Regions from separate parts of the Streptomyces desertarenae genome, predicted to be linked through region 2. Evidence: riboswitches for the same ligand, from Rfam matches in the RefSeq annotation. Region 2 holds a riboswitch; the other holds the start of a gene.

Region 1 (9,059 bases), on a different contig from region 2:
AGAGCTCGTCGCGGGCCAGGTGGTCCAGTCCGAGCCAGTTCTCGGCGCGGGGGCCGACGAAGACGTTCTGGTTGGTGAGGACCTCGCCCCGCCACAGCTGCGCAGTGGGGTCGTAGGGGGCGATCCACGGGCCGATGACCGCGAACACCACGAACACGGCGATGACGGACGCGCCGATGACGGCCATCTTGCTGGTCTTCAGCCGCCGCCACGCCTCGACCCACAGGCCGGCACCCGCGGCGTGGTCGGTGGCGGCGGTGAGTTCGGCGAGCCGGTCGATCTTGTCGGTCTTGGTGCTCATCAGTGCACCCGCACTCTCGGGTCGATAAGGCTGTAGGCGAGGTCGACCAGCAGGTTGACGACCACGTAGACGGCCGCGATGAACATGATGAAGCCGACCAGGACCGGGTAGTCGCTCTGGTCGATGGCGTCCTTGATGAACGAGCCGATGCCGCCGAAGGCGAAGACCGACTCGGTGAGCACCGCTCCCGACAGCAGGCCGCCGGTCAGCAGGCCGACGGCGGTGACGACCGGCAGCAGCGCGTTGCGCAGCACGTGGCGGCCGCGCACCACCTGCCGGCTCAGGCCCTTGGACTCGGCGGTGCGCACGTAGTCCTCGCCGAGCACCTCCAGGACGCTGGCCCGGGTCATGCGGGTGATGATGGCCAGCGGGATCGAGGAGAGCGCGAGCGCCGGCAGCACCAGGTGCATGAGCGCGTCCCAGGAGGCGTCGAACTCGCCGGTGAGGATGCCGTCCAGGACGTAGAAGCCGGTCACCTCGGTGGCGTCGATGCCGGTGGTCTGGCGGCCGAAGCTGGGGAACCAGCCGAGCTGGACGGCGAAGAGCGCCTTGAGCAGGAAGGCCAGGAAGAAGACCGGGATGCAGATGCCCAGCAGGGAGCCGGAGACCGCGCTGATGTCCAGCCAGCTGCCGCGCCGGCGGGCGGCGAAGTAGCCCAGCGGGACGCCGACGGCGATGGCGATGAGCATGGCCGCGACGCCGAGTTCCACCGTGGCGGGGAACCGCCGGGCGAACTCGTCCCACACCGGCTGGCCGGTCTGGGTGGACACGCCCAGGTTCAGTTCGGACAGCCGCCTCAGGAAACGGCCGTACTGCACCCACACCGGCTGGTCGAGCCCGAGGGCCTCCTCGATGCGGGCCTTGTCGGCGGCGGTGGCACGCTCACCGAGCATGGCCGCCGCGGGTCCGCCGGGAAGCCGGTTCAGCCAGACGAACAGCAGAACCGACAGGCCCAGCAGGGTGGGAATCAGTTGCAGCAGTCTTCGTACGACGAGACGCAACACCCCGCGATGCCCCTTTCTATGTCCTCATGGTCAGGTCCGCCCGGCCACATCGGTGCCGTGGCCGGGCGGACCTGCGCGATCATGCGTTTACTTGAAGGAGACCTCGGCGAAGTTCTCCTGGGTCAGCGGGGAGACCTTCGGGGGGTTGACGTCCTTGGCGAACGCGATGGACGGCGGGGACGAGGAGACCGGGACGCCGGGGATGTAGTCCATGATGACCTCGTTGGCCTTCTTGTAGAGCTCCACCCGCTTGGCCGGGTCCGGCTCGGACTCGGCGGCCTTCATCGCGTCGAAGACCTCGTCGTCGCGGAAGCCCCACTGCTTGTCGTAGCCGGCGAACCAGGTGCCGATGAAGTTGTAGGCGTCGTTGAAGTCACCGGTCCAGCCCAGCAGGTGCAGGTCGCAGCTGCCGGCCTCGGTGGCGTCCAGGTAGTCCGGGGCCCACTTCATGGGCTTGGGGTTGACCTTGATGCCGGCCTCGGTCAGGTCGGTCTTCATCAGCTCGAACATGTCCATCGGGGCGGGCATGTACGGGCGGGTCACCTCGGTGGGGTAGCAGAAGTCGACGGCGAGGCCCTCCTCGCCGGCCTTCTTCAGCAGCTCCTCGGCCTTGGCGGAGTCGAACTCGTAGGTGGCGACCTTGTCCGAGTAGCCGTCGACCGTGTCCGGCATGAACTGCGTGGCGACCACGCCGCCCTCGGGCAGCTGGGTCTTGACGATGTTCTCCCGGTCGATCGCGTGCGTGATGGCCCGGCGGACGTCCTTCTTCTGCAGGGCCTTGTTGGCCTCCTGCGAGAAGCCCACGTAGAAGAGGTTGAACACGCCGCGGACCGGGACCTGGAAGCCCTCCTTCTCCAGGGTCGCCACGTCCGACGGCGCGACCAGGTCGTAGCCGTGGATGTTGCCGGCCTGGAGCGCCTGGCGGCGCGCGGACTCCTCGGCGATGGTGCGGAAGACCAGCTTCTCGACGCCGGCCTTCTCACCCCAGTAGTCGTCGAAGCGCTCGAGGGTGACTTCCTTGTTGCCCTTGTCCCACTCGACGATCCGGAAGGGGCCGGTGCCCGCGACGGTGCCGGCCTTCTGGCTGTACTCGGGGTAGGAGATGGCGTCCTCCTCGCCGGTGGCCTCCTGCGCCTCGTACTTGTCGATGGCCTTCGGGGAGTGGATGGCCAGCGCCTGGAGGGAGAAGCCGCCCGGGAGGTTGGCGGAGGCCTCGTGGACGCTGATGACGGCCGTCAGCTCGTCCTTGGCCTCGCAGCCCTTGTAGTTGGCCTTCGGGGTGTCCTCGCTCTCGTTCTTGGCGAAGCCCCCGAAGATGGTCTGCCAGTAGTAGGAGACCGCGCTGTTCTGGTACGTCCCGGTCCAGTTGAACCAGTGGTCGTAGTTCTTGCAGACGGCCTCGGCGGTCAGCTTCTCCCCGTCGTGGAACGTCACGCCCTTGCGGAGGTTGAAGGTCCACTCGGTGCCGTCGTCGTTGCTGTCCCAGGACTCGGCCAGCCCGCCGACCAGCTTGGTGCCGCCCGGCTCGTGCTCGATCAGCGCCTCGAAGGCCTGGCGGGTCACCCGGAACGTCTCTCCGTCACTGGCCAGCGCCGGGTCCAGGGAGCCGGGGTCACCGGCGGCGCCGAAGACGAAGGTGTCCCCACCCTCGCTCTTCTCGCCTCGTTCGCTGGCACATCCAGTGGCGATCACACCAACCGCGAGGGCGGCCGCGATCGTCTGGACGACCCTGGAACTGGTTATTCGCATGTTCCACCTCAGGGGTCGGTGACGGTAGGAAGGTCTGCTGGTCGCCCGAACAGTACTGCCCCCAACCAGCGGTGTGAACTGTCCGCATGTCGGTGATATAGACCTGAGACCCGAACCGCGGAACGACGACACCGCAGGTCATAGAGGTGCAACACGGGCGAAACCAGCGGGCCTTCACAGGCCCTCACCGGCCCCTCGGACCGCCGCGGTCCGGCGGTCCGCCACCGCCCGGCTCAGTAGGGGCGCGGGTAGCCGTAGCCGTACCCGGTGCCGGTGCCGGGGGCGGCCGCCGGGGCGGCCGGTGCGGCCCCCTGGTGGGCGTCGCGGTCGAAGAAGGGGCGGGAGTTGGCCCTCAGCCACATGGCGACCGGGTCGTAGTCGTCCGCCATCGACACCGTGGAGACGGCCAGTCCGTCGGGCACCGCGGCCACCGACCGCTGCATCATCGAGCGCACCGACTCCACCGACTGCGGACTGCCGTCGTACAGGTCGAGGCCGATCACCAGGTACGGCGCCCCCAGCGCGGGCTGCACCCAGGCCCGGCGCAGGGTGCGCACGGCGGAGGTGCGGTGGGCGTTCTGGACGAGCTGGGCGTAGAAGTGGGGGACCTCGACGGTCGGCTCGCCGATGCGCAGCGGCCCGGCGGGCAGCCGGTCCAGCCCGCCGGCGATCCGGCGCAGGTCCAGCCAGGGCACGCCGACGCCACCGCCGGGCGCGTGCGGGTTGAGCCACAGACCCCAGCGGTCGGGGAAGAGGGCGGCGGCGACGTCGCGTCCGCCCACCACCTCGTGCGCGCGCGTCCAGCCGGAGGCGGCCAGCTCGCGCTCCGACGTCACGCAGGGGGCGTAGCCGTGCCCGGCGACCTCCATGTTCCCGTACTGGGCGTCGGGCGAGCCGGCCTGGCCGTGCCAGAGCAGCATCCACACCCGGCCCCGGGCGAGGGCGTGCAGCAGCGCCTCGTAGGCGTCGTACCGCCCGGGCGCCACCTGGTGCAGCAGCTGATCGACGCTTCCACCCGCGCTCACGTGGCCGCCCCTTCTCGTCCTTGCGTGCTCCGTACGTCCCGCACCGGGCCGCGCGCGCGTCCCGTCCCGACATCCAACCAGCTTACGGTCCGCACCCGACAGGGCCGGGAGTACTCATCCGCGCCTGGGCGCGGGTACTCAGCCCGCGGCGGGCGGGCGGCCGGCCGGGCGCCTCAGTACGGCTGCTCCGCGCGTGCGTAGAAGGGCCTGACGCACTGGCGCATCCAGTCCACGACCGGGTCCTGCGCCGCGTCCAGCAGCACCAGTTGCACGGGCCAGCGCACCGGCTCCCGGCCCAGCGCGCGCCCCAGCGCGTCGTGCGCCGCCGTGCGGGCCTGCGGGTCGAGCAGGTCCAGCTCCACTCCGACGAACAGCGCGGGCGGGCCGCCCTCGATGCTGGCCAGGCCGCGGCGGGCGCTGCGGACCTGCGGCAGCACCGCGAGCTCCCCGGCCGCGGCGGCGAGGAAGTCCACCGGCTCCTCCTGCCAGTCGGGCTCGAAGAGCCGCACCCGGGCGCCGCTCGCCATCCCCGGCACGCCTTCCGGGCCGCCCTCGCGGCACAGCTCGGCCACGGCCGGCGGGGGCAGCGGGAGGCCGACCGTGCCCTCGGGGTTGACCACGATGCCCACCTGCGGCGGCAGACCGCGGGCGAACTCGCGGGCGGGGGCGACGGCGAAGGACAGGTGCGAGCCGGCGCCCCGCAGGAACTGCTCCCGGGAGCTGAAGACGGGCACGTACGGCGCCCCGTCGAGCTGGACCGTGGGCAGGTCGAGGTGGGGGCTGGCCGGCGTGCCGCCCTCGGGCAGCGGCACCCACAGGCTGCTGCGTCCGAGCACCTCCAGCAGCCGGGCGCCCGCGCCGGGGACGCCGACGGACGCGGCGAGGGCCTCCTCCAGCTCGTTGCCGGGCCAGCCGTCGTCCCCCGGCCCGTACTGCTGCGGGATGGTCATGCGAAAACCCTATCGGCAGCCGGGGGCCGTCCGGCGCGCCCGGGGGCCGTCAGTCGAAGACGACCCCGCGCAGCGCACCGGCCGCCGCCCGGTCCAGCAGCACCACCGAGGCGCAGCCCGCGGGCGGCCGTCCCGCCTCCGACTCCGCCACCAGGCGCCGCACCGCCCTGCGGTGCCGGGCGAAGGCGTACGCCGACACCCCCCGGCCCCGCTCCGCCTGCCCGGCCAGCGCCACCGGGGGAGGCACGTCCAGCAGCACCATGTGCAGCGCCCGGCCGCGGCGCCGCGCGTCCAGTGCCAGCCAGCGGCGCACCCAGCTCTGGGAGCCGCAGTCGTGGACCACCACGCTCGCCCCCGAGGCCAGCGCCCGGCCCAGGGCGAGGTAGTGGGCCGCGCGGACGAGGGGGCGGTAGAGGGCGTACGGCAGCCCGGCCGGCAGCCCCGCCTCCCAGCGCTCCCGCATGTCCTGGGAGTCGATCCGCACCACCGTCTCGTGGGCGGCCACCACGCGCCGGATCAGGGTGGACTTGCCGCTGCCCGGAAGGCCGGAGACGACCACCCGGTCCCCGGCGGGGAAGCGCAGGACCCGCACCCCCGTCGTCCCGCGCAGGTCGCGCCCGCCCGCCAGTGCCGGCGCCGGCGCGCGCCGCGGCACCGCCCCGGCCCCGCCCTGCGCCGCACAGGCGCTCTCCAGGCTGCTCACTGGTAGGCCTCCCCGCTGTCCGCCACGTGTCCGCGGCCGTACCCAGAGCGTGTCAAGCGGGACGGCGGCGGACAAGGTGACTACCCATTCCGGGCGCGTCCCGACACATTCCGCCTTCCCCCCGCTCGCGGGCGCACCCCAGCGGGGCACGCCGCGCGGTGCGTCCGGCCGCCTCCGCACGGCTCCGCGCCCGCCCGGCCCGCCCCGGGGCCGGGCATGCGATGATGAGCGCGCGAACTGCATACCGGCCGCTTGAGCCCGCGCGGGAGAGTTCCCGGGAACCGCTGGTCACAGCGGGTTTCCGGGGCGCCGAAGGAGCAAGTCCTCCCTTGAATCTCTCAGGCCCCGATACCGCGCGGGCGAGGCACATCTGAAAAGCGGACGTCTCCCGCGGGAGGCGTCCCACCCAAGGTGCAAGCCGTGGTCCGCCCGTGCGGACTTGTGGCGAACCTCTCAGGTTCCGATGACAGATGGGGAGGGCCTGGTCCTCCACCGTCCCCCGTCCGTCCATCGTGTCCATCGGTCCCGCCGGGCCCGTCCGCGGCCCGGCCACCTCGCCTGGGAGCCACGACCATGAGCGATTCCCCCCGACGCACCGCCCTCGACGCCGTCCACCGCGCCCTCGGCGCGACCATGACGGACTTCGCGGGCTGGGAGATGCCGCTGCGCTACGGCAGCGAGCGCGACGAGCACAACGCCGTGCGCACCCGCGCCGGCCTGTTCGACCTGAGCCACATGGGCGAGATCACCGTCACCGGGCCGCAGGCCGGCGAACTGCTGGACCACGCCCTGGTCGGCCACCTGTCCGCCGTCCCGGTGGGCCGGGCCCGCTACACCATGATCTGCGAGGAGTCCGGCGGCATCCTGGACGACCTGATCGTCTACCGGCTGGGCGCCGAGGAGTACCTGGTCGTCGCCAACGCCGCCAACGCGCAGGTGGTGCTGGACGCCCTCGCCGAGCGCCGCGACGGCTTCGACGCGGCCGTGCGCGACGACCGCGAGGCGTACGCGCTGCTGGCCGTCCAGGGCCCCGCCTCGCCCGCCGTCCTGGCGAAGCTCACCGACGCCGACCTGGACGGGCTGAAGTACTACGCCGGACTGCCCGGCACGGTCGCGGGCGTGCGGGCGCTGATCGCCCGCACCGGCTACACCGGCGAGGACGGCTTCGAGCTGTTCGTCTCCCCCGGCGACGCCGAGGCGCTGTGGTCGGCGCTGACCGAGGCCGGCGCGGCCGAGGGCCTGGTGCCGTGCGGGCTGTCCTGCCGCGACACCCTCCGGCTGGAGGCGGGCATGCCGCTGTACGGGCACGAGCTGACCCGGGCGACCACCCCCTTCGACGCGGGGCTCGGCCGCGTGGTGAAGTTCGACAAGCCCGGCGACTTCACCGGCCGCGCCGCCCTGGAGGAGGCCGCCCGCAGGACGCGGGAGAACCCGCCGCGCACGCTGGTCGGCCTGGTCGCCGCCGGCCGCCGGGTGCCGCGCGCGGGGTACGCGGTGGTCGGCGCGGACGGCTCGGTGATCGGCGAGGTCACCTCCGGCGCCCCCTCCCCCACCCTGGGGAAGCCGATCGCGATGGCGTACGTGGACGCCGCCCACGCCGCCCCCGGCACGGAGGGTGTGGCCGTGGACATCCGCGGTACGCACGAGCCGTACGAGGTCGTCGCGCTGCCGTTCTACCGGCGCGAGCGCTGACCCCGCAGCGGCCCCGGCAACCGGCGCCGCGCCGCCCGAACGGCGGTCCCGCCCCGTCCCACCTGGCAAGACCCGTTTTCCTCACCCCCCTTCCCACCAGGAGAATCACGCCATGAGCAACCCCCAGCAGCTGCGCTACAGCAAGGAGCACGAGTGGCTGTCGGCCGCCGAGGACGGTGTGGCGACGGTCGGCATCACCGAGCACGCCGCGAACGCCCTCGGTGACGTCGTCTTCGTCCAGCTCCCCGAGGTCGGCGACACGGTGACCGCGGGCGAACCCTGCGGCGAGCTGGAGTCGACCAAGTCGGTCAGCGACCTGTACGCGCCCGTGTCCGGCGAGATCACCGAGGTCAACCAGGACGTGGTGGACGACCCGGCGCTGGTGAACTCCGCCCCCTTCGAGGGCGGCTGGCTGTTCCGGGTGCGGGTGACGGAGGAGCCCTCGGACCTGCTCTCCGCCGACGAGTACGCCGCCTTCACCGGCGAGTGACCCTCCCGGCCGGCACCTTTGCCGGTCCCCCGGCCGGCACCGGCCCGAGCGCCGGTGCCCCGGGCCGCCCGCCCGTTCCGCCCGCCTCCCGCACGCCACGATCGGAAAGATCAGGATGTCGCTTCTGAACTCCTCCCTGCACGAGGTCGATCCCGACGTCGCCGCGGCCGTCGACGCCGAGCTGCGCCGCCAGCAGTCCACGCTGGAGATGATCGCGTCGGAGAACTTCGCCCCGGTCGCCGCCCTCCAGGCCCAGGGCTCGGTCCTCACCAACAAGTACGCCGAGGGCTACCCCGGCCGCCGCTACTACGGCGGCTGCGAGCACGTCGACGTCATCGAGGACATCGCCCGCGAGCGGGTGAAGGCCCTCTTCGGGGCCGAGGCCGCCAACGTCCAGCCGCACTCGGGCGCCCAGGCCAACGCCGCGGCGATGTTCGCCCTGCTCGACCCGGGCGACACCATCCTCGGCCTGGACCTGGCCCACGGCGGCCACCTGACCCACGGCATGCGGATCAACTTCTCCGGCAAGCTCTACGACGTGGTCGCCTACCACGTCGACGCCGCCACCGGCCTGGTCGACATGGAGGAGGTCGAGCGGCTGGCGAAGGAGCGCCGCCCGAAGCTGATCATCGCCGGCTGGTCGGCCTACCCGCGGCAGCTGGACTTCGCCGCCTTCCGCCGCATCGCCGACGAGGTGGGCGCGCTGCTGATGGTGGACATGGCGCACTTCGCCGGCCTGGTGGCCGCCGGGCTCCACCCGAACCCGGTGCCGTACGCGGACGTGGTCACCACCACGACCCACAAGACGCTGGGCGGCCCGCGCGGCGGCGTGATCCTGTCGAAGCAGGAGTACGCCAAGAAGATCAACTCCGCGGTCTTCCCCGGCCAGCAGGGCGGCCCCCTGGAGCACGTCATCGCGGCGAAGGCCGTCGCCTTCAAGATCGCGGCGACGGAGGAGTTCGCGGACCGCCAGCGCCGTACCCTGGAGGGTGCCCGGCTCCTCGCCGAGCGGCTGACCCGGCCCGACGCGGCCGAGGCGGGCGTGTCCGTGCTGTCGGGCGGCACCGACGTCCACCTCGTCCTGGTCGACCTGCGCGACAGCGAGCTGGACGGGCGGCAGGCCGAGGACCGGCTCCACACGGTCG
Region 2 (9,059 bases):
GACGCGCACGGCACGGTGGGGGCCGCCGAGGCCACGCTCACCGCGGACGGCTGGACGTTCTCGCACTTCTGCGGAGGGCCCTTCATCACCTCCACCGAGACCGCGCTGGCGCGGGCCGACGCGCTGCCGGCGGTGTACCAGCCGCGGCTGCTGTCGGTGCCCGAGCTGTACATGATGACGCTGTGGCTGCACGGCGACACGGAGGCCGACGCCTCGGCCGGCGTCCCCGCCCCGTCCGACCTGCTGGTGCCGCTGGCCCCGGCGCCGCCGGGGATCGCCGCCCACCGGACGCACCGCGTCGACGCCCTGCTGCCGCTGCTGACCCGGCGCCTGGTGCCGCCCGCCCCGCCACTGCTGGGCACTCCCGCCTGACACGGACGCGGTGGGTCCGGTGACGGATCCGCGGACACGGGGCGCCCCCGGCCGACCGGTCCGGGGGCGCTCCGCTGCCTTCCCCGGACGATGGGCCCCGCAGGAGGAAGCGGCGCCACCCGAAAGGATGATTCTCGGAGGCGCAACCGCCCTCGGACGGGGTGCGGCACCGGACCATGGGGACAGCTGCACCGAAATCCCTGCGGAAACCATCCGGCGGGGCACCACTGGGACGACCGAGAGACACGGGGGGCGGCCATGGACGGCATGCCGAGCCGCAGCGCCAGCACACCGCAGCGAAAGAACTCCACCATGTGTCAGCACCAACCGCCCTGTCCGTCGGCCGACTCCGCCGACCGGGAGGCCGCCCACCTCGTGGCGCACCACCCGGAGCAGGGCTGGAGCCTGCTGTGCAACGGCGTCCTCCTCTTCGAGGACACCGGTGAACTGCTGCCGGACGGGCAGGTCGTCGCACCGCGCCGGCCACCGGCGGCCGGGCGCGTCACGACCGCCGCCTGACCGGGCTGCCCCGCGCCCGGGGCAGCCCGGGTGCGCAGGAGGGCCCCGCCGTGCGGCGGGGCCCTCCTGCGCACCCGTTCCCGCCCCGCCGCCCGCCCGGGCACGGAGCCCGGCAGGCCGCACGGGGCGGCGGAGCGGTCCTCAGTCCTCGTACGCGGCCGGTGACGGGCAGGAGCAGACGAGGTTGCGGTCGCCGTAGGCGCCGTCGATGCGCCGCACCGGGGGCCAGTACTTGTCGGCGGCCGAGACCCCCTGGGGGAAGGCCGCCTCCTCGCGACCGTAGGGGTGCGTCCACTCGCCGGCGAGCTGCGCCGCCGTGTGCGGGGCGTTGCGCAGCGGGTTGTCCTCCGCGCTCCACTCGCCCGAGGCGACCTTCTCGATCTCGGCCCGGATCGCGATCATGGCGTCGCAGAAACGGTCGAGCTCCGTCAGGTCCTCGCTCTCGGTGGGCTCGATCATCAGCGTCCCGGCCACCGGGAACGACATCGTCGGGGCGTGGAAGCCGTAGTCGATCAGCCGCTTGGCCACGTCGTCGATGCTGACGCCGGTGGCCTTGGTCAGCGGACGGACGTCGATGATGCACTCGTGCGCCACCAGCCCGCCCGGGCCGGTGTAGAGCACCGGGTAGTGCGGCTCCAGTCGCTTGGCCACGTAGTTGGCGCCGAGCACCGCCACCTGGGTCGCACGGCGCAGCCCCTCGGCGCCCATCAGCCGCATGTACGCCCACGAGATCGGCAGGATGCCCGCCGAGCCCCACGGCGCCGCCGAGATCGGCCCCACGCCCGTCTCGGGACCGGCGGCGGGCTGGAGCGGGTGGTTGGGCAGGTACGGCGCGAGGTGCTCGCGCACCGCCACCGGGCCGACGCCCGGGCCGCCGCCGCCGTGCGGGATGCAGAAGGTCTTGTGCAGGTTCAGGTGGGAGACGTCCGCCCCGAACTTCCCCGGCCGGGCCAGGCCGACCAGCGCGTTGAGGTTGGCGCCGTCGACGTAGACCTGCCCGCCCGCCTCGTGCACGGCGGCGCAGATGTCGGTGATGTGCTCCTCGAACACGCCGTGGGTGGAGGGGTAGGTGACCATCAGCACCGCCAGCTCGTCGCGGTACTTGTCGATCTTGGCCTGCAGGTCCTCGACGTCCACGTCGCCGTTCTCGCCCGTCCCGACCACCACCACCTTCATCCCGGCCATCACGGCGCTGGCGGCGTTGGTGCCGTGCGCGGAGGACGGGATCAGGCAGACGGTGCGCTGCCCGTCGCCGTTCGCGCGGTGGTAGGCCCGCACGGCCAGCAGGCCCGCCAGCTCGCCCTGGGAGCCGGCGTTGGGCTGGAGGGAGACCCTGTCGTACCCGGTGGCCTCCGCCAGGCCCTCCTCCAGCTCGCGGATCAGCGTCAGGTAGCCCTCGGCCTGGTCGGCGGGGGCGAAGGGGTGCAGGCCGCCGAACTCGGGCCAGGTGATCGACTCCATCTCGGTGGTCGCGTTGAGCTTCATCGTGCACGAGCCCAGCGGGATCATGCCGCGGTCCAGCGCGTAGTCCCGGTCGGCGAGGCGGCGCAGGTAGCGCAGCATCGACGTCTCGGAGCGGTACCGGTGGAAGACGGGGTGGGTCAGGTAGTCGTCGGTGCGCAGCAGCCCGGCGGGCAGGACCTCCCCGGCGGCGGCGTCCAGCGCCTCGACGTCCGCGGCCGTGGCGGAGACGCCGAAGGCCCCCCACACCGCGGCGAGCCGGTCGCGTCCGGTGGTCTCGTCGCAGGCGATGCCGACGTGGTCGGCATCGGTCTGCCGCAGGTTGATCCCGGCCTCCCGGGCGGCGGCGACGATCTCGGCGGCCCGTCCGGGCACTCGCGCGGTGACGGTGTCGAAGAAGGTGTCGTGCACGACCTCGACCCCGCCGTCGCGCAGTCCCTGCGCCAGGACGGCGGCGTGGCGGTGGGTGCGGCGGGCGATGGCCGCGAGTCCGTCGGGGCCGTGGTACACGGCGTACATGGAGGCCATCACGGCGAGCAGCACCTGGGCGGTGCAGATGTTGCTGGTGGCCTTCTCGCGGCGGATGTGCTGCTCCCGCGTCTGGAGGGCCAGGCGGTAGGCCGTGGCGCCGTCGGCGTCCACCGAGACGCCGACCAGGCGGCCGGGCAGGTTCCGCGCGAACTTCTCGCGCACCGCCATGAAGCCGGCGTGCGGGCCTCCGAAGCCCATCGGAACGCCGAAGCGCTGGCTGGAGCCCACCGCGATGTCGGCGCCCAGCTCGCCGGGGGAGGCCAGCAGGGTGAGGGCCAGCAGGTCGGCGGCGACGGTGACGACCGCGCCCAGCTCGTGGGCCTGCTCGATCACCGGCCGCAGGTCCCGCACGGCGCCCGAGGCGCCCGGGTACTGGAGGAGGACTCCGAAGACGCCGCGCTCGGCGGCGTCGTCGGGGATGCCGCCCGACAGGTCGGCGACGACGACCTCGACCCCGGTGGGCTCGGCGCGGGTCTCGATGACGGCGATCGTCTGGGGCAGGCAGTCGGCGTCGACGAGGAAGACGCCGTCCTTGACCCTGCCGGCGCGCCGGGACAGGGCCATGGCCTCGGCCGCGGCGGTGCCCTCGTCCAGCAGCGAGGCGCCCGCGGTGGGCAGCCCGGTCAGGTCGGAGACCACGGTCTGGAAGTTCAGCAGCGCCTCCAGGCGTCCCTGGGAGATCTCCGGCTGGTAGGGGGTGTAGGCCGTGTACCAGGCCGGGTTCTCCAGGACGTTGCGCAGGATGACCGGCGGAGTGAAGGTGCCGTAGTACCCCAGGCCGATCATGGAGTGCAGGACCCGGTTGCGCCGGGCGAGGGAGCGCAGCTCGTCGAGGACCTCCGCCTCGCTGCGGGCGCCGGGCAGCCCCAGCGCCTCGGCGCTCCTGATCGTCTCGGGCACCGCGGCCGCGGTCAGCTCGTCGAGCGACCCGTAGCCGACCTGGGCGAGCATCTTGGCCTGCTCGCCGGCGTCGGGCCCGATGTGGCGCTCTTCGAAGGGCCTGCCTCCCTCCAGTTCGGCGAGGGAAGCGGTGCGGGAGGTGCGGTCTGCTGTCATCTGCGGGGGCCTCCTGGTCTGCGCGACCTGCGAGGGCACCACGGCGCGGGTGCCCGACGGCCTCCCCCTCTGTCATCTCGACCTGAGAGCTTCACCGGCCGCGCCCGCGGACCGGCTTTCACCGTCGGTGAGGAGGGGCTGCGGCTCTCGCCCGTGGCCCGCCCTGCTTTCCAGAGTGACCTCACCCGCGCGGTACGTGAGCCTGAGAGATTCCGGGGAGGATTTGCTCCTTCGGCGCCCCCGGCGGCTGCCGGAGGACTCTCCCGCTCGGGGTCAACAGCCACTTCAGAGACTACCAGCGCATCCCGGAGGCGGACTCGACCGCGCCTCCGCGCTCCTTTCCGAGTGGCAGATGCGCCGGATGTGCCCTTTGGTTGTTTGTGGCAACCGTTTCCGAGCAGGTGTTCTCCTGCGCGAGGAGTTTGGAGGGACCGCCGTGCAGACCGACATCGACCCCCGGAACCTGATAGGCCTCAGGGCGATCGACCGCGACGGCCGGAAGATAGGCACCGTGGACGAGGTGTACCTCGACGATGCCACCGGCGTCCCGGAGTGGGCGGCGGTGCGCACCGGCTTCTTCAGCCGCGACGCCTTCGTGCCGCTGGAGCCCAGCGAGGTGGTGGGAGGGGTCCTCCGGGTGCCCTACGGGCGCGCCCTGGTCAGGGAGGCGCCGGACTTCGGCGTGGGCCGGCACCTCTCCCCCGAGCAGGAGCTCCGGCTCTACCACCACTACGGGCTGGACGTGCCGGGCGCCGGCGCGCCCGTGCCCGACGAGGACATGTCCTTCGGGCGGGTCGCGGGCTCGGAGCGCTGACCCCCCGGGCCCTCCCGCCCTCCGTCCCCCGTTCCCTCCCATGGCGCAAGCGGCTCGGAGAGCTCCAGCTCCGGGTCGTCCACCGGGAAGGTGCGCACCCTGCCCGGCGGCGTGCCGGGCCCCTCGAAGCGCACCGTGACCCGACCCAGGCCACTGCCCTGCACCCAGCCCGGCCCGTACCGCGCGTGCCGTACGTCCCGCCCGGGCGGCAGCCGGCGCACCGCCGCCTCCCCGGTCACCGGGTCCGCCTCCGACGAGGGGGCCGGGCCCGGTGGCCGGACCGCGCCGGGGACGGCCGCCCCCTCCCCGGTCGGGGCGAGGGCGGCGGCCTGCGCGAACAGGTCCTCCTGGGTGAAGTCCGCCAGGCCGCTCACGCCCACGCCCAGCAGCCGCACCCCCGCGGTGGTGTCGACGCCCTCGATGAGCCGTGCGGCGGCCTCCCCGACCACCGCCGGGTCGTCCGTCGGACCGCGCAGCGTCTCGGAGCGGGTGAGGGTGGAGAAGTCGTAGCTGCGCACCTTGACCACCACCGTGCGCCCGGACCGCCCCGCCGCCCGCAGCCGCTCGACGCAGCGGTCGGCCAGCCGTGCGACCTCCGCGTGGATCCGCGTGCGGTCGGTGAGGTCGGTGTCGAAGGTGTCCTCGACGGAGACCGACTTCGCGTCGCGTTCGGCGACCACCGGGCGCTCGTCGACGCCCCGGGCCATCAGGTGCAGGGCCGTGCCGTGCGCGCGGCCCAGCAGGCGCACCAGCTCCGCCTCCCCCGCTTCGGCGACCTCCCCCACCGTGGCGATCCCGGCCCGGCGCAGCGTCTGGCCGGTGGCGGGGCCCACGCCGGGCAGGACGCGCACGGGCATCGGCGCCAGCAGGGCGCGCTCGGTGCCGGGCGGGATGACCACCAGCCCGTCGGGTTTGGCCCGCTCGGAGGCGACCTTGGCGAGCATCTTCGATCCGGCCAGCCCCACCGAACCGCACAGCCCGGTGGCGGCCCGGATCTCCCGGCGCAGCCGCTCGCCGATCGCGCGGGCCCGCTGCTCCGACCACTCGCCGCCCGCCCCGGGGCCGGCGCGCCCGGCCTCCAGATCCACGAAGGCCTCGTCCAGGCTGAGCGGCTCCACCAGGGGCGACAGATCGCGCAGCAGCCCCATCACGACCTCGCTCACCCGGCGGTAGAGGCCGAAACGGGGGGCGAGGTAGGCGGCGTTCGGGCAGAGCCGGCGCGCCTGAGCCGTGGGCATCGCCGAGTGGACACCGAACACCCGGGCCTCGTAGGAGGCGGTGGCGACCACCCCGCGCGGGCCCAGACCGCCGACGACGACCGGCTTCCCGCGCAGGCTGGGCTTGGTCGCCTGCTCCACGGCGGCGAAGAACGCGTCCATGTCCAGGTGCAGGACCGTCGGTGCCCTTCTCACCCCTGTGATGCTGCCCCATGGCACTGACAACCGCGACGCCCCCGCCCCACCGGCGGCCGGCACGGGCCCGGACCGGCCGCGCGGTCTCAGCCGGCCCGGTTGCGCCGCCGCGCCAGTTCGTCGGCGGGGTTGCTCCCCACCAGGGTCTCCCCGGTGTCGATCCGCTCGGCGTGGAGCTGGGACAGGGCCGCCTCGACGTCCCGGTGCACCACGCCGACGGCGATCCCGAAGACGCCCTGGCCGCCCTGGAGCAGATCGACGACCTCGTCGGGCGAGGTGCACTCGTAGACCGTCGCCCCGTCGCTCATCAGCGTCATCTGCGCGAGGTCGTCGAGTTCCCGCGAGCGCAGGTGCCCCACGGCCGTGCGGATGTTCTGCAGGGAGACCCCGGCGTCCAGAAGCCGCTTGACGATCTTGAGGACGACGACGTCGCGGAAGCTGTAGAGCCGCTGGGTGCCCGAGCCGTACGCCGGACGGATGCTGGGCTCGACCAGTCCCGTGCGGGCCCAGTAGTCCAGTTGCCGATAGGTGATTCCCGCGGCCGCGCACGCCGTGGGGCCGCGGTATCCGAGCCGCTCGGAGGCAGCGCCCCGGACCGTGGCGGCGGGCTGGGCGGTGGGCCGTATGGAGGACCCGTGCAACGGATACGGATCGCCCGCCGCCCTGCTGTCGCCGGTGCTTCTCACGCCGACCCTCCGTCCTTCGCGTCCCGCGGATACGCCCGGGACCTGCCCAATCGACGGTAGGCAGTCACTCGGGGTGCGTCAACGATCGCCACACTCGGCACGCCGAGTGATAATCACCCAAAGAGTGGTTTCGCGTGTCCCACTCCGGGGAATGGGTGCCCGAATGGCCCGGCAGCGGAAGCACTCACTGGTTGCTGGTCCCGAAGTCCTCCGGTGAGATCTGGTCGAGGAACTCGCGGAACTTCTCCACCTCGTCCTCCTGCTCGTCCGGGATCGCGATCCCCGCGTCGTCCAACACGCCGTCACTGCCGTAGATGGGCGTTCCGGTGCGCAGGGCCAGCGCTATGGCGTCGGACGGCCGCGCGCTGACCTCCACACCGCTGGCGAAGACCAGCTCGGCGTAGAACACACCCTCTCTCAGATCCGTGATCCGTACGGCGGTGAGCTCCTGGCCGACCGCGTCCAGGACGTCCTTGAACAGGTCATGGGTCAGCGGGCGGGCAGGCGTCATGCCCTGCTGGGCGAAGGCGATCGCGGTCGCCTCCCCCGGACCGATCCAGATGGGAAGGTAACGGTCGCCCCCCACCTCTCGCAGGAGAACGATCGGCTGGTTGGAGGGCATTTCGACCCGGACACCCACAACGTCGAGCTCGTTCACACAGCAACCCTAGGACGTGCCCGCCCCCTTTGGGTAGTCGAACGCCCTCCGACCCGGTGGAGTCCTGCCCGGATTCCGGCCGGACGTCAGCGGAGCCGGGCCCTCAAGGCCGACTGCACCAGCGTCGCGTGGAGCCGTACGGCCAGCGTCGCCAGCTCCCTGGCGGTGGCCTCGGCATGCGCCCTGGTCTGCGGATTCCGGTGCCGCCGCAACGGGGCGACGACCTGCTCGACCAGCCCTGCCTCGCGCTCGGCCGACGCCTTCACCACCCGCAGGTGGCGGGGCTCCAGACCGTACCGGCCCAGATCGGCGACGATCCGGGCGACGGTGACCGCGTCGGCGTCGTAGCCGCCGTCCTCGTCCGGGCCGACGAGGCCGTACGCCTCCCACTCCTGGAGCTGCTCCTCGTCCGCCTCGGCGGCGGCCAGCAGCTCGTCCCGCCCCACCCGCGCGGTGCGGGGGAGGCCGGCTCCGCCGGCCCCGGAGGGCTCCCCGCCGTCCGCGTCGAACGGGTCGAGGGCGTCGGAGGGCCGCGCGGGACCGGGCAGCCTGATCTCCTCGCCCCGGTCGAGCGCGTCGAGCTGCTCCCGGATGACCTTCAGGGGCAGGTAGTGGTCGCGTTGGAGGCGCAGGATCCGGCTGAGCCGCTCCACGTCCTTCGGCCTGAACTTCCGGTATCCCGACGGGGTCCGCTGCGGTTCCACGAGGCCCTCGGACTCCAGGAACCGGATCTTGGAGATCGTCACCTCGGGGAACTCGTCCCGCAGCAGGTTGAGCACCGTACCGATGCTCATCGGACCGGATTCGGCGGCGGTGGTGCCCCTGCGGGCACCACCGGACCGGGATTGCAGCATGCGACGCCCCCGGGGCGGTCAGTTCATACGGTTCGCTGGCTCGCGAAGAACACCAGCCGGTACTTGCCGATCTGCACCTCGTCACCGTTGTTGAGCGCGACCGAGTCGATCCGCTCGCGGTTGACGTACGTGCCGTTGAGGCTGCCGACGTCGGAGACGGTGAACCGTCCGTCCGGGCCCCGGTGGAACTCCACGTGGCGCCGGGAGACGGTCACGTCGTCGAGGAAGATGTCGCTCTGGGGGTGGCGCCCGGCCGTCGTCAGCTCGCTGTCCAGCAGGAAGCGGCTTCCGGAGTTCGGCCCCCTGCGCACCACCAGCAGCGCCGAGCCCATCGGCAGCGCGTCCACGGCCGCCTGGGCCTCCGGGGACAGCGCCGGAATCGCCGTCTGCCCCGTCATCTCCGCGTCGTAGGCCTCCAGGCCGGAGATCGAGATGGTGGAGGTCGTCTCGGAGGAGCGCTCCGGGGCGGGGGCTCCGCCGCGCAGCGGCGCGCCGCAGTTGGAGCAGAACCGGCTCGCCTCAGCAGCGCGGTTCCCGCACCTCGCACAGACCGGCAAGTCAGTTCCTCCACCCGTACCCGAGGCCGATGGTGCCTCGGAACCTATGCGGCCGGGCGCCCCCTGGTCAACAGAGACAGGGCCGTGGCCACCCGAATTGCCGCCGGAAGAGACCTCGTCACGGAAGAGCGGACGCCCC

The links. A riboswitch is a leader RNA that binds a small molecule or an ion and turns the genes downstream of it on or off. The one in region 2 is predicted to bind glycine.
Region 1: it holds a riboswitch for glycine, as region 2 does, so the genes downstream of both, gcvT (glycine cleavage system aminomethyltransferase GcvT) here and gcvP (aminomethyl-transferring glycine dehydrogenase) in region 2, are expected to answer to the same signal.

What each region holds. Positions count from the first base shown of each region.
Region 1 is NZ_JBHUFU010000005.1:298,687-307,745, reverse strand. It holds gene ACFSJS_RS11255 (ABC transporter permease) at 1-301, opposite strand, end outside; gene ACFSJS_RS11250 (ABC transporter permease) at 301-1,305, opposite strand; gene ACFSJS_RS11245 (ABC transporter substrate-binding protein) at 1,393-3,054, opposite strand; gene ACFSJS_RS11240 (enhanced serine sensitivity protein SseB C-terminal domain-containing protein) at 3,288-4,079, opposite strand; gene ACFSJS_RS11235 (enhanced serine sensitivity protein SseB) at 4,253-5,029, opposite strand; gene ACFSJS_RS11230 (AAA family ATPase) at 5,079-5,723, opposite strand; glycine riboswitch at 5,986-6,096, shown strand; glycine riboswitch at 6,097-6,212, shown strand; gene gcvT (glycine cleavage system aminomethyltransferase GcvT) at 6,306-7,424, shown strand; gene gcvH (glycine cleavage system protein GcvH) at 7,537-7,914, shown strand; gene ACFSJS_RS11215 (serine hydroxymethyltransferase) at 8,030-9,059, shown strand, end outside.
Region 2 is NZ_JBHUFU010000008.1:284,078-293,136, forward strand. It holds gene ACFSJS_RS15930 (hypothetical protein) at 1-372, shown strand, start outside; gene ACFSJS_RS15935 (DUF5999 family protein) at 685-891, shown strand; gene gcvP (aminomethyl-transferring glycine dehydrogenase) at 1,033-3,939, opposite strand; glycine riboswitch at 4,002-4,118, opposite strand; glycine riboswitch at 4,120-4,215, opposite strand; gene ACFSJS_RS15945 (PRC-barrel domain-containing protein) at 4,376-4,753, shown strand; gene ACFSJS_RS15950 (DNA polymerase IV) at 4,669-6,165, opposite strand; gene ACFSJS_RS15955 (MerR family transcriptional regulator) at 6,252-6,851, opposite strand; gene ACFSJS_RS15960 (bifunctional nuclease family protein) at 7,036-7,509, opposite strand; gene ftsR (transcriptional regulator FtsR) at 7,596-8,363, opposite strand; gene ACFSJS_RS15970 (FHA domain-containing protein) at 8,387-9,059, opposite strand, start outside.